Regions from separate parts of the Cedecea sp. genome, predicted to be linked through region 2. Evidence: predicted binding sites of a transcription regulator. Region 2 holds the regulator's gene; the other holds the start of a gene.
What was found. The regulator LexA, encoded in region 2, represses DNA repair genes until DNA is damaged. The targets are predictions, from matches to a motif close to TNCTGTATGTACATACAGNA.

Region 1: a site for LexA is predicted at 4,357-4,376, ahead of rmuC (DNA recombination protein RmuC). Genes of this name have one in related genera too.

Annotation. Positions count from the first base shown of each region.
Region 1 is NZ_DASYBS010000016.1:63,784-69,875, reverse strand. Features, by position in the region: gene ubiB (ubiquinone biosynthesis regulatory protein kinase UbiB) at 1-1,404, opposite strand, end outside; gene ubiJ (ubiquinone biosynthesis protein UbiJ) at 1,401-2,006, opposite strand; gene ubiE (bifunctional demethylmenaquinone methyltransferase/2-methoxy-6-polyprenyl-1,4-benzoquinol methylase UbiE) at 2,020-2,790, opposite strand; gene rmuC (DNA recombination protein RmuC) at 2,882-4,315, opposite strand; gene udp (uridine phosphorylase) at 4,458-5,219, opposite strand; gene VGM55_RS02670 (dienelactone hydrolase family protein) at 5,474-6,092, shown strand, end outside.
Region 2 is NZ_DASYBS010000093.1:45,786-51,877, forward strand. Features, by position in the region: gene plsB (glycerol-3-phosphate 1-O-acyltransferase PlsB) at 1-2,015, opposite strand, end outside; gene VGM55_RS14610 (diacylglycerol kinase) at 2,147-2,515, shown strand; gene lexA (transcriptional repressor LexA) at 2,625-3,233, shown strand; gene dinF (MATE family efflux transporter DinF) at 3,309-4,643, shown strand; gene VGM55_RS14625 (CsbD family protein) at 4,879-5,088, shown strand; gene zur (zinc uptake transcriptional repressor Zur) at 5,159-5,671, opposite strand; gene VGM55_RS14635 (cupin domain-containing protein) at 5,767-6,092, shown strand, end outside.

The DNA of each region.
Region 1 (6,092 bases), on a different contig from region 2:
CACCAGTTCCGGCAATTCCGGCATTTTTTCCACCCAGAAGGGGGCTTTTTCTTTAAAAGCTCGAACCAGGGCAGGGATACCAACCTGATCTTTGATCCAACTTTCAAGGAAAGGTTTCGCCGTTTTCCACAAATCAAGCTGCGGATAGAGCTGACGACCAACCCCTTCGACGTATAAAAGGGTCTTTTGCAGTAAAACCAGCTGTGGCTGCACTTCCATATTGAAACGGCGCGCGGTATTAAACAGGTTCAGCAGCACGTGGCCGAAGGAGATTTCAGCCAGCGGCTTCTCGAAAATAGGCTCGCAGACGGTGCGAATGGCAAACTCAAACTCTTCGACGTTAGTGTCCGGCGGTACCCAGCCGGAATCCACATGCAGCTCGGCGACTTTGCGGTAGTCACGGTTGAAGAAGGCGATAAAGTTTTCTGCCAGATAGCGCTTATCGTCTTTGTTCAGTGAGCCCACAATGCCGCAGTCGATGCCAATGTATTGCGGATCTTCCGGGCGATCGTAGCTCACGAAAATATTGCCCGGGTGCATATCGGCATGGAAGAAACTGTCGCGGAAGACCTGCGTAAAGAAGACCTGCACGCCACGCTCGGCAAGAAGCTTCATATTTGTGCCCTGAGCTTCCAGCGCGACGGTGTCGGACACGGGAATACCGTAAATTCGTTCCATCACCATCATATTTTCACTGCAATAGTCCGAATAAACTTCCGGCACATATAGCATCGGGCTGTTTTCAAAGTTGCGACGTAGCTGGATGGCATTGGCAGCTTCACGCAGCAGGTTTAGCTCGTCAATCAGCGTCTTTTCGTACTCACGCACCACTTCCAGCGGACGTAAACGACGACCATCAGGCAGCAAACGAGGCACCCAGCGGGCAAGGCGATAGATGAGCTTCATATCAGCCTTAATCACCGGAAGGATGTCCGGCCGAATAACCTTAATCACGACCTCTTTGCCGCTCGCTTTCAGCCGGGCGGTGTGCACCTGAGCGATAGATGCAGAGGCCAGAGGTTTGATTTCAAAGTCATCGAACCAGCTTTCAACCGGGATGCCGCCCATCGCCAGCTCAATTTGCTTTTTCGCCAGCGCACCGTCAAAAGGCGCAACTCTGTCCTGCAGCATCGCCAGCTGATCGGCAATCACCGGCGGGAAGAGATCCCGGCGGGTGGAAAGCATCTGGCCGAATTTAATCCATACCGGCCCCAGTTCCTGCAGCGCAAGGCGAAGACGTTCCCCCAATGGCTTCTCACGATGACGGTTAGGCATCCAGAACAGACAGCGCCGCCAAATGCGCAGCGGCAGCGTAATACGAATTTTAGGGATTAACTCATCGAGGCCATAGCTGAGGAAGGTACGGACAATGAAATAAAGGCGACGAAGTTCTCCTGGCGTCATTTGCCCTCCAGCTTATCCAACCGGTCGCTGAGCGTGGCCACCGAGCGAGCGAGCGCTTCGGTTTCCTCTGCAAACCAAGCCACCTCCAGTGAACCAGGAGCAACGCGCCACTCTTCAGTGAGCGCTTCGCCGAGGTACTGCTGATTGCGGATAAATCCTTTTTTCAACAGGCTCCCCCCGCTGCGAACGACTTTACTGATGCTTTCCGAGGCAATATCACCAATATAAGGCGCCAGTAATTCTGCCGGGTCAAACTCCGCGAGATCCATCAGGGATGCCAGATTTTGTACAACCTGAATGTCACCTTCGACTTCCAGCTCGCCGCTACGGATAAGCGCAGTGAGCTGCTGGCGGTCCCGCAGCTTTGGTAATACACCAATGCGCGTCGTAACATTACAGTCCGCCTCACCTTCCCACTGGCTCAGGACATCCAGATGCTGTTCACTGAACACCAGCACCAGCGGTGCGGAAAACTCTTTCAGGCTAACACGTAGCGTTTTGCCCTGCAGGCGCTGACGCGCAGATTTCAGACTACGGTCGCGCCAGAGGAAGGTGTTCAACACACCTTCAATTCCGGCAGTCATAAGCGGCATAAATGGCATCGCGACTCCCTGGTTAAAATTTATAGCCACGGTGCAGGGCGACGATCCCACCGGTCATATTGTAATAGGTGGTGTTTTCAAACCCTGCGTCTTCCATCATCCCTTTTAGCGTCTCCTGATCCGGATGCATGCGGATGGATTCTGCCAGGTAGCGGTAGCTTTCGCCATCCTGAGCCACCATTTCACCAATGCGCGGCAAAATGTGGAAGGAGTAGGCGTCGTAGGCTTTGTTCAACGGCTCGAAAGCCGGTTTGGAAAACTCAAGCACCAGCAGGCGGCCACCAGGCTTGAGGACGCGGAACATTGAGCGCAGCGCGGCGTCTTTATCTGTGACATTGCGCAGGCCAAATGAAATGGTGATGCAGTCAAAGGTGTTATCGGGGAACGGCAGCGCTTCGGCGTTGGCCTGCACGTATCTCACGTTCCCAACAATGCCGATGTTGCGTAGCTTTTCGCGCCCCATTTTCAGCATTGAGTCATTGATGTCCGCCAGCACCACTTCACCGGTTTCACCCACCAGGCGAGAGAATTTCGCCGTCAGATCGCCCGTGCCGCCCGCAAGGTCCAGCACGCGCTGGCCGCGACGTACGCCGCTACAGTCAATCGTGTAACGTTTCCACAACCGGTGGATACCAAAAGACATCAGGTCGTTCATTACGTCGTACTTCGCCGCAACAGAGTGGAACACGTTCGCCACCATATCGACCTTCTGCTCTTTTGCTACGGTACGGAAGCCAAAGTGCGTTGTTTCCTGGGATCCGGACTCCTGGGATTCATCAACCATCTCAATGCCTGCTTAATCAAGAAAATGTTCGGGAAGTGTAACAGAATGGGCGCGAAAGCCCTATGATTCAACCGTGCGGCTAAACCTTAGCTCAACGCCCTTCTCCTGAACGTTGTGAAGCAAATTCATCAAATTCAGGCGCTGATTCTGCGCTCTCGTGGCCCAGCCGTGCGGAATCATCTTCATCTTCCTGATGAGCACGTTCGACCAGATCTGGATTAATCTCACGCTTCACTTCTACCCCAAGCCCGCGAAATGCCTCAGCCTGAACCAGAATATTTCCACGCCCCGACGAAAGCTTTTTCATCGCCTGGCGGTAGTTATCTTGTGCCTTATCGAGGCTTTGGCCAATCGCGGACATATCATCCACGAACAGGCGCATTTTGTCGTACAGACGCCCAGCGCGCTCGGCGATTTGCTGGGCGTTACGGCTTTGATGCTCATAGCGCCACAAATTGGCAATGGTACGCAGCGCCACTAGCAGCGTCGTCGGGCTCACCAGCATAATGTTGTTTTTCAGCGCTTCACTAATCAGCTCGGGCTGGCGGTCGATTGCCAGCAAGAAGGCGGGTTCAACCGGGATGAACATCAGCACGTAGTCCAGCGAACGCAGGCCCGGCAGTTGCTGGTAATCCTTACGGCCCAGAAGGCGAATATGGCTGCGGATAGCGGCAATATGCTCATTCAGCGCGCTTTCACGCGTGAGTTCATCTTCACCGTTGAAGTAGCGCTCATAGGCCACCAGCGTCATTTTCGCGTCGATAACAACGTCTTTGCCCTGCGGCAGGCGAACAATGACGTCCGGCTGCATACGGCTGTTGTTTTCAAGCTGGATGTTCACCTGAGTCTGGTATTCATGACCTTCGCGCAGGCCAGAAGCTTCAAGCACGCGGGTTAACACCACTTCCCCCCAGTTACCCTGGGTTTTGTTGTCACCCTTCAGCGCTTTGGTGAGGTTCAGCGCCTCTTGCGCCATATGGGCGTTGAGCTGCTGCAGGTTGCGGATTTCGTGCGTTAGCGTATGGCGCTCGCGCGCCTCCTGGCCAAAACTCTCCTGGACCTGGCGACGGAAGCCGTCGAGCTGTTCGCGAAGTGGCGAAAGGAGCACATTCAGGCTTTGGCGGTTCTGCTCTTCCACCTTACGCCCGCTCTGCTCAAAAATACGGTTTGCCAGATTCTCAAACTGCTCGTTCAGGCGCTGCTCGCTGTTGAGCATTTGACGATGCTTGTCTTCGGCATTGAGCCGGGTTTGCTCCAACAGGGTGGTCAGTTCACGGATATCCGCCTCCTGCCCGCTATTGATTTCCATCTGGGTGCGGACTTCACGGTTAAGCTGCTCGCACTCTTCCCGCCAGTGCTGACTTTGCTGAAGCTCCTGGCGCGCGGCGGCAAGCTCCCCGTAGATTTCACGCTGTTCTTCGTGCAAAGCCGCCAGCCGCTGAGCCGCACGCAGGCTGGCAATAAGCCAGCCGGTCAGTAAGCCCACCAGCCCAATGCCCAGCCCAAACAACAGTGAAATATCCATGCTTCCCCCAAAACGATACCAACAGCGGCAAGATAAAATTCTGCTGTATAAATGTCCAGATGAAAAGGAATTTTCCGGAAGGCGCTACGCAAAGCATAAAAAAAGCCGGCGAGCGCCGGCTTCGAATTGAAAACAGGGAAAACTACAGCAGGCGACGGGCCGCCTCGACCACGATTTTCACCGCGTGGCTTTCCGTTTTCTTCATGGTTTCCGCGTTAGGGATCTCTTGCTGGGTACGGTTCACGATAACCCCGGCAACCATACCCGCACGCAGGCCCTGGCTGGAGCACATGGTCAGCAGCGTGGCGGATTCCATTTCATAGTTCATCACGCCCATCTCCTGCCACTCTTTCATCGAGCCCTTGAAGCGGCTAACGACGCGGCCGGACAGCGTGTCGTAACGCTCCTGCCCCGGGTAGAAGGTGTCTGAAGAGGCGGTTACGCCAATGTGGGTCGTGGCGCCTACGGCTTTTGCCGCCTCGACCAGCGCGGTGGTACAAGCGAAGTCTGCTACAGCCGGATATTCCATTGGCGCGAAGTGCAGGCTGGCCCCGTCAAGGCGAACGGATGCGGTAGTCACCAGCACGTCGCCCACGTTGATGTTCGGCTGAATCGCCCCGGTAGTCCCGACGCGCAGGAAAGTACGGATGCCAAGCTGCGCCAGTTCTTCAACCGCAATAGAAGTAGAGGGGCCACCGATGCCGGTAGAGCAGATGATAACCGGCTTACCGTCCAGCTCAGCACGCCAGGAAGTGAATTCACGATGGGAAGCCAGCTTAACCGGCTTGTCCATCAGCGCGGCGATTTTTTCCACACGCTCAGGATCGCCAGGGACGATGGCGAGCGTAGCCCCTTGCAGGTCATTTTTAGTGAGGCCGAGATGGAAAACATCAGACTTGGACATAACAAACTCCTCTGTTGAGTAGGTTTCAGGAGAAGCAAAGCGACACTTTACAGAACCCCTGAGCATAATTTCGTGATGACGCTCACTTTGAATGAAACAAATTACATTATCCGTATTCATATAAGTGACCAAAGTCACATATACAAATCGATCGGGCTATTTTTTGAACTTCATCTGCGTTTTTTGGCGACCAGATTTGTTACTAATCCTGGCTATAGTTATCACACTGCGCTAATGCTGGTTCGGAGAAAACCATGAAACAAAAGCAAACAACACATAACACACCGGGCGAAGGCTTCGCACCGGCGGCCTCACCCATCGCTTCCACCACCGTGTTAACACCGGACGATGCCATTGTTTCCGGGGAAACGTCCATTCCAAGCCAGGGCGACAATATGCCGGCTTATCACGCGCGGCCTAAAAATGCCGATGGGCCGCTTCCTGTGGTTATCGTCGTTCAGGAGATTTTTGGCGTACATGAACATATCCGCGATCTTTGCCGCCGACTGGCGCTTGAAGGGTATCTGGCCATCGCGCCAGAACTTTACTTTCGCCAGGGCGAACCGGGAGACTTCGCCGATATCCCAACGTTGCTGAGCGGGCTGGTTTCAAAAGTGCCGGACAATCAGATACTGGGCGACCTTGACCATGTGGCCAGTTGGGCTTCCCGTAACGGAGGCGACGCGCATCGCCTGATGGTGACCGGTTTTTGCTGGGGCGGGCGCATTGCCTGGCTGTATGCCGCGCACAATCCACAGCTTAAAGCCGCGGTGGCGTGGTACGGCAAGCTGGTAGGAGACAAAACATTAAACTCTCCGCATCATCCCGTAGATATCGCCGTCAACCTTAATGCCCCGGTGCTCGGCCTATATG
Region 2 (6,092 bases):
TCCGCAATCAACGCATCAATTTCTCTGCCCAGCTCGCTTTTTTCCCAGCGCAGGAACAGTTCGGCTTTCAGCATCGGATAAATCACTTCTATCTGACGCAGCAGCTCGACCCGTGAGATGTGGCGATGCTGAGTGATGATAGACGCCATCAGAGAAGGCAGCACCAGCATATGCATGATGTTGTTACGATAGTAGGTCATCAGCACGGCCTGCTCGCGCGGCAGAATGATGATGTCACCGATGGTATCTTTCTCAACCTCGAACTTGTTCATCTGCAGCGCATGGTTAATTAGCGCATCCGCCGTGACCGTTGGTGCGGTGGCGTCCGGAGAATACGGAACGTTACGCAGCAGGTTCAGATAGCAATCGAGCTGTTCGGTAAGCTGTTCACGCGTCAGCGAGCGCTGGCGCGAAGCAAGCAGTGCGGTACAGCACAGGTTCATGGCGTTGGCCGCCCCTGCGTTGTTGATACGCACCATCAGATCGGCGGCGATATCGTTCACCGTTGGCGTCAGCCATGCGGGACGAATCGCTTCGATAGGATCGATAGAATCTCGCCATTCCGGCACATGCTGGTTCAGGTAGGTCATCAGCGGCAGCGGTTCGCCGAAGTTTACATAGCCCTGGCCAAGGTTACGCAGCTTACTCAGACCGCGAACCATCTGCATGAAACCTTCTTTTTCCTTGGTCGCTCCGCGCAGTTCTTTGGCATAAGTACCCACTTCCATTACGTGCTCGTAGCCGATGTAAATCGGCACCAGCGTAATAGGGCGGGTACCGCCGCGCAGCATTGCCTGAATCGTCATCGACAGGGTGCCGGTCTTCGGATCAAGCAGGCGACCGGTACGTGAACGCCCACCCTCGACAAAGTACTCAACGGAATAGCCGCGGCTGAACAGCTCGCCGAGATATTCGCGGAACACCGTGGAGTAAAGTTTATTGCCCTTGAACGTACGGCGAATAAAGAACGCGCCCAGGCGGCGGAAAATCGGGCCGGCTGGCCAGAAGTTCAGGTTAATACCGGCGGCAATGTGCGGCGGGACCAGCCCCTGGTGATAAAGCACGTAGGAGAGCAGCAGGTAATCCATGTGGCTGCGGTGGCAAGGCACATAGACAATTTCATGGCCGTCATGGGCAAGCTGGCGCACGCGCTCTGCGTTATGCACGTTAATGCCCTGGTAGAGACGGTTCCAGGTTAACCCTAAGACGCGATCCGTTAAACGCACCGCTTCATAGGAAAAGTTAGCGGCAATCTCTTCCATCAGCGCGATGGCGTTTTGCTGCGCCTTCTCATGGGAGATTTTCTTGCTGCGAGCTTCATCTTCAACCGCGCGGGCAATCGCTTTTGACGCCAATAGCTTGTTGAAAAGATCCTGGCGTACCGGCAGGCGTGGCCCGACCGCAGCCAGACGCTGGCGGGCAAAGTGAGTACGCGCCACGCGAGCCAGTTTTTGGGCGATAATCTTGTCCGTGCCGTGTTCGGTTGCCATGCGGCGCAGCGAAACCGGTGGGGAAAAGCGCACGAAGCTATCGCGGCCCAGCCACGAAACCGCAAAGAATTTCTGGACACCGTTCAGGGTGCGTAAAGGCGGATTGATTTCCCCTTTCTCGCGGCCTGGCGAGCGGCCGAACATCACGGAAACCGGCACCATCTGCACATCGAGGTCTGGGTTGCTGCGGTGCAGATCCAGATAATCGTGGAACAGTTTTATCGACTCTTCTTTTGGCGTGTAGTAGGTAAAGACGCGCGGCCCGCCGTGAATAAACACGTAGCGCGGCAGCAGTACGCCGTCAATTTCCAACGGTTCCAGTGGGTCGGGCAGGTCGTGATCCAGACATTGGGCACGCAGCGTCAGTAAGTCTGCCTTAGAATTGTAGGGCAGGACGTACATAATGGGGCGTGAAGGATCCAGACCGAGCTCGGTTTGGGGATCCGCCGGGATAGACTTGCTCTTTACCAGAACGCTTAATGGTAAATTAAGTAATTTGTAGTAAATTCTTGGCCAGCCTGACATAAATGATGTAAAGCCTCAGGTTAATAATGCAAATGCGCCGCAAGGATATCAGAAACTCTGGGGAATTTCTGTGGCGCTGCGATTTAGACTCAATGAGCATTGACGCTCAATATTTAAAAAGGTTTCCTTGAATGGCGAATAATACCACCGGCATCACCCGCATTATTAAGGCTGCAGGCTACTCGTGGAAGGGGCTGCGTGCGGCCTGGATCAACGAAGCCGCCTTTCGTCAGGAGGGCGTGGCTGCGGTTATCGCTATTGTTATCGCCTGTTGGCTGGACGTTGACCCTATTACCCGTATTTTACTGATTGGCTCGGTCGTGTTGGTGATGATTGTCGAGATTCTCAATAGCGCCATTGAAGCGCTGGTTGACCGTGTGGGCACCGAGTACCACGAGCTTTCCGGACGAGCCAAAGACATGGGTTCTGCTGCGGTGCTGATAGCGATTATCCTTGCCGTTGTGACCTGGGCCACGCTGCTTTGGTCACATTTGCGATAGCCTTTCCAGAATAGTTTAAGTCGCTGGTTTTTTGCTTAATTTGTGGTTTCAAATTCGCCCGGGGCTGTATATACTCACAGCATAACTGTATAAACACCCAGGGGGCGGAATGAAAGCACTAACTACCAGGCAGCAAGAGGTGTTTGATCTCATTCGGGATCATATCAACCAAACCGGCATGCCACCGACGCGCGCCGAGATTGCACAACGTCTGGGGTTCCGTTCTCCAAACGCCGCTGAGGAACATCTCAAAGCGCTGGCCCGTAAAGGGGTTATCGAGATTGTTTCCGGCGCGTCGCGAGGTATTCGCCTGCTGGTTGAAGAAGAAAGTGGCCTGCCGCTGGTGGGCCGCGTTGCAGCCGGTGAACCGCTGCTGGCGCAGCAGCATATCGAAGGCCACTACCAGGTTGACCCGTCTCTGTTTAAGCCGAATGCGGACTTCCTGCTGCGCGTAAGCGGCATGTCGATGAAAGATATCGGCATCATGGACGGCGATTTGCTTGCGGTACACAAAACGCAGGACGTGCGTAACGGCCAGGTGGTTGTCGCGCGTATCGACGATGAAGTGACCGTGAAACGCCTGAAAAAGCAGGGCAACACCGTGCATCTGCTGCCGGAAAACAGCGAATTCCAACCTATTGTCGTCGATCTCCGCGAGCAGAATTTTAGCATTGAAGGTCTGGCCGTTGGGGTGATTCGCAACGGCGAATGGCTGTAACCCTTCTTCTGGTGGTGCGGTAAATCTGCCGTACCACTCGCTTTAAACTCCTCTATTTTCCCCTGGATCATTCCCATGCGATTCTTCTCGTCAACGGATGGTGCGCTGTGGTGGCTGGCGCTGCCGATGATTTTTTCCAACATAACCGTACCGCTGCTGGGTCTTGTCGACACCGCCGTCATCGGCCATCTCGATAGCCCGACTTATCTTGGCGGGGTGGCTATCGGCGCGACGGCGACCAGCTTCCTGTTTATGCTGCTGCTTTTTCTGCGAATGAGTACCACCGGGTTAACGGCGCAGGCGTTTGGCGCAAACGATCCACAGCGGCTGGCGCGCGCGCTGATTCAGCCATTGATGCTGGCGCTGATCGCCGGGCTTGCCATCGTGCTACTGCGTTATCCGCTGATCGCCCTCGCGCTGCATGTCGTTGGCGGCAGCGAAGACGTGCTGTATCAGGCTCGTCGTTTCCTGGAGATCCGCTGGCTGAGTGCTCCCGCATCGCTGGCTAACCTCGTGCTGTTGGGCTGGCTGCTGGGCGTTCAGTATGCGCGGGCACCGGTGATCCTGCTGGTGGTGGGGAACCTTATCAATATCGTGCTCGACCTCTGGCTGGTGATGGGGCTGCAGATGAACGTGCAGGGGGCGGCGCTGGCGACGGCAGTATCTGAATACGCCACGTTTATTATCGGCCTGGTGATGGTGCGTAACGTTCTGAAGCTGCGCGGTATTAGCTGGGCACGTCTTAAAACGGCCTGGCAGGGGGATCTCCGCAAGCTGCTGGCGCTCAACCGCGACATCATGCTGCGTTCGCTGCTGCTGCAAATTTGCTTTGCCTCCATCACCATCTTCGGCGCGCGTCTCGGTAGCGAAATTGTGGCGGTGAACGCCGTGCTGATGACGCTGCTGACCTTCACCGCCTATGCGCTGGACGGCTTCGCTTATGCGGTGGAAGCTCATTCCGGGCAGGCCTACGGCGCACGTAACCGTGGGCAACTGCTGGAGGTTTGGGGCGCAGCGTGCAGGCAGGCCGGGTTGGTCGCGGTTGCATTTGCCGCTCTCTATGCCGTTGCCGGAGAACACATCGTCGCGCTGCTGACGTCCTTGCCGGAACTGCGTCAGCAGGCCGACAGTTACCTGGCCTGGCAGGTCGTATTGCCGGTCGTCGGCGTCTGGTGCTATCTACTGGACGGCATGTTTATTGGGGCGACGCGTGGCGCGGAGATGCGTAACAGCATGGCGGTTGCCGCATTAGGCTTTGGCGTGACGCTGCTTACGCTGCCGCTGTTTGGCAACCACGCTTTATGGCTGTCGCTGGCGGTATTTTTGGCTTTGCGCGGCCTGTCGCTCGGTTATATCTGGCGGCGCCACTGGCGCAATAACACCTGGTTTGCCGCGCATGGCGACCATTGATCGCGTTTTCTAATCCTCGTTAACTTCTCATCTATCATGCTGATTTCCCGCTTTTAAGGCGGGAGTCCGCGTGCCACTGATTTTGAAAATGGTTAAAGATTCTGAGTTTTAAATGTAACCCGAAATCCTTGACTACAATTATTTCTACATCCAGCAGATATTGGATGTTTTCCAGAAATTCAGCATCCGACAGTGAGGATGCAAAACACCTAAACCGAACGATGAGGAGATGACAATGAATAAGGACGAAATCGGCGGTAACTGGAAGCAGTTCAAAGGTACGGTCAAAGAAAAATGGGGTAAGCTGACCGATGACGACATGACCGTCATTGAAGGGAAGCGTGACCAACTGGTGGGTAAAATCCAGGAACGTTATGGTTACGCCAAAGACCAGGCAGAGAAAGAGGTTAAGGACTGGGAGTCCAGGAACGAATACCGCTGGTAACCTGGCGGCCCCTCAAATGTGCTAATCCGTAAACCAATCCTGCCCGGGTACAAGGATGTACCTACCCTTCTTAACGCTTTTTCTTCGGCTGCACAGTGTGGTCGTGATTGCAGGCGCCGTGGTGGCGACAGGCTTCAACTTCCGAACAGTCTGAACACAGCCCGTGGGCTTCAATCACGTTGTGGCGCAGGGCAAAACCCATTTTTGACGCCAGATTCTGCATAATATCTTCTACACCCTGAGCCGCCTGCTCTTTCACTGCCCCGCATCTGTCGCAGATAAACATGGCAGAAGAATGGGTTGGATGATCGATAAAATTGCACAGCACGTAGCTGTTGTTGGATTCCACCCGGTGCACAAAACCCTGCTCCAGCAGAAAATCCAGCGCACGGTAAACGGTGGGTGGCTTAGCCTGTGGCTCGCTGACGCGCAGGAGATCCAGCAGGTCGTAGGCGCTGATGGCGCCGGTTTGCTCGGCCATAAGGCGCAACACCTCGAGACGCTGCGGCGTCAGGCGTACATTGCGTTGCAGGCACAGCTTTTCAGCCTGTGCTAACACGTCATGCGAAGTTGTGGTGTCCATCAGCCTCTCCCGGTCATTGACGCAATACTTTACCATAATGCGGATAAAACGCCGAATCCTGGTACATAATGACCCTATCTACCCAGGAGGAAGTGATGCAAAAACCCGATTGTATTCGCCACTGGCGCGAGCTGGAAGGCGAGGATGATTCAACCTATCCGGACAGCACGGAGCTGTTTTCTATTGGTGCCCCGCTTGCCCGCAGTTTTGGCTTAGGCCGCCTTGGTATTCACCACGAGCGCATTCCGCTTGGACGCAGAACCTCTTATCCCCATGCGGAGAGCAGCGAGGAGGAGTTTGCGTATGTGCTCGAAGGGCACCCGGAAGTGTGGATCAATGGCCATCTTTGGCAGCTTGAGCCCGGCGATAGCGTAGGTTTTCCTGCCGGAACAGGCATTTGCCATACCTTTATCAATAATAC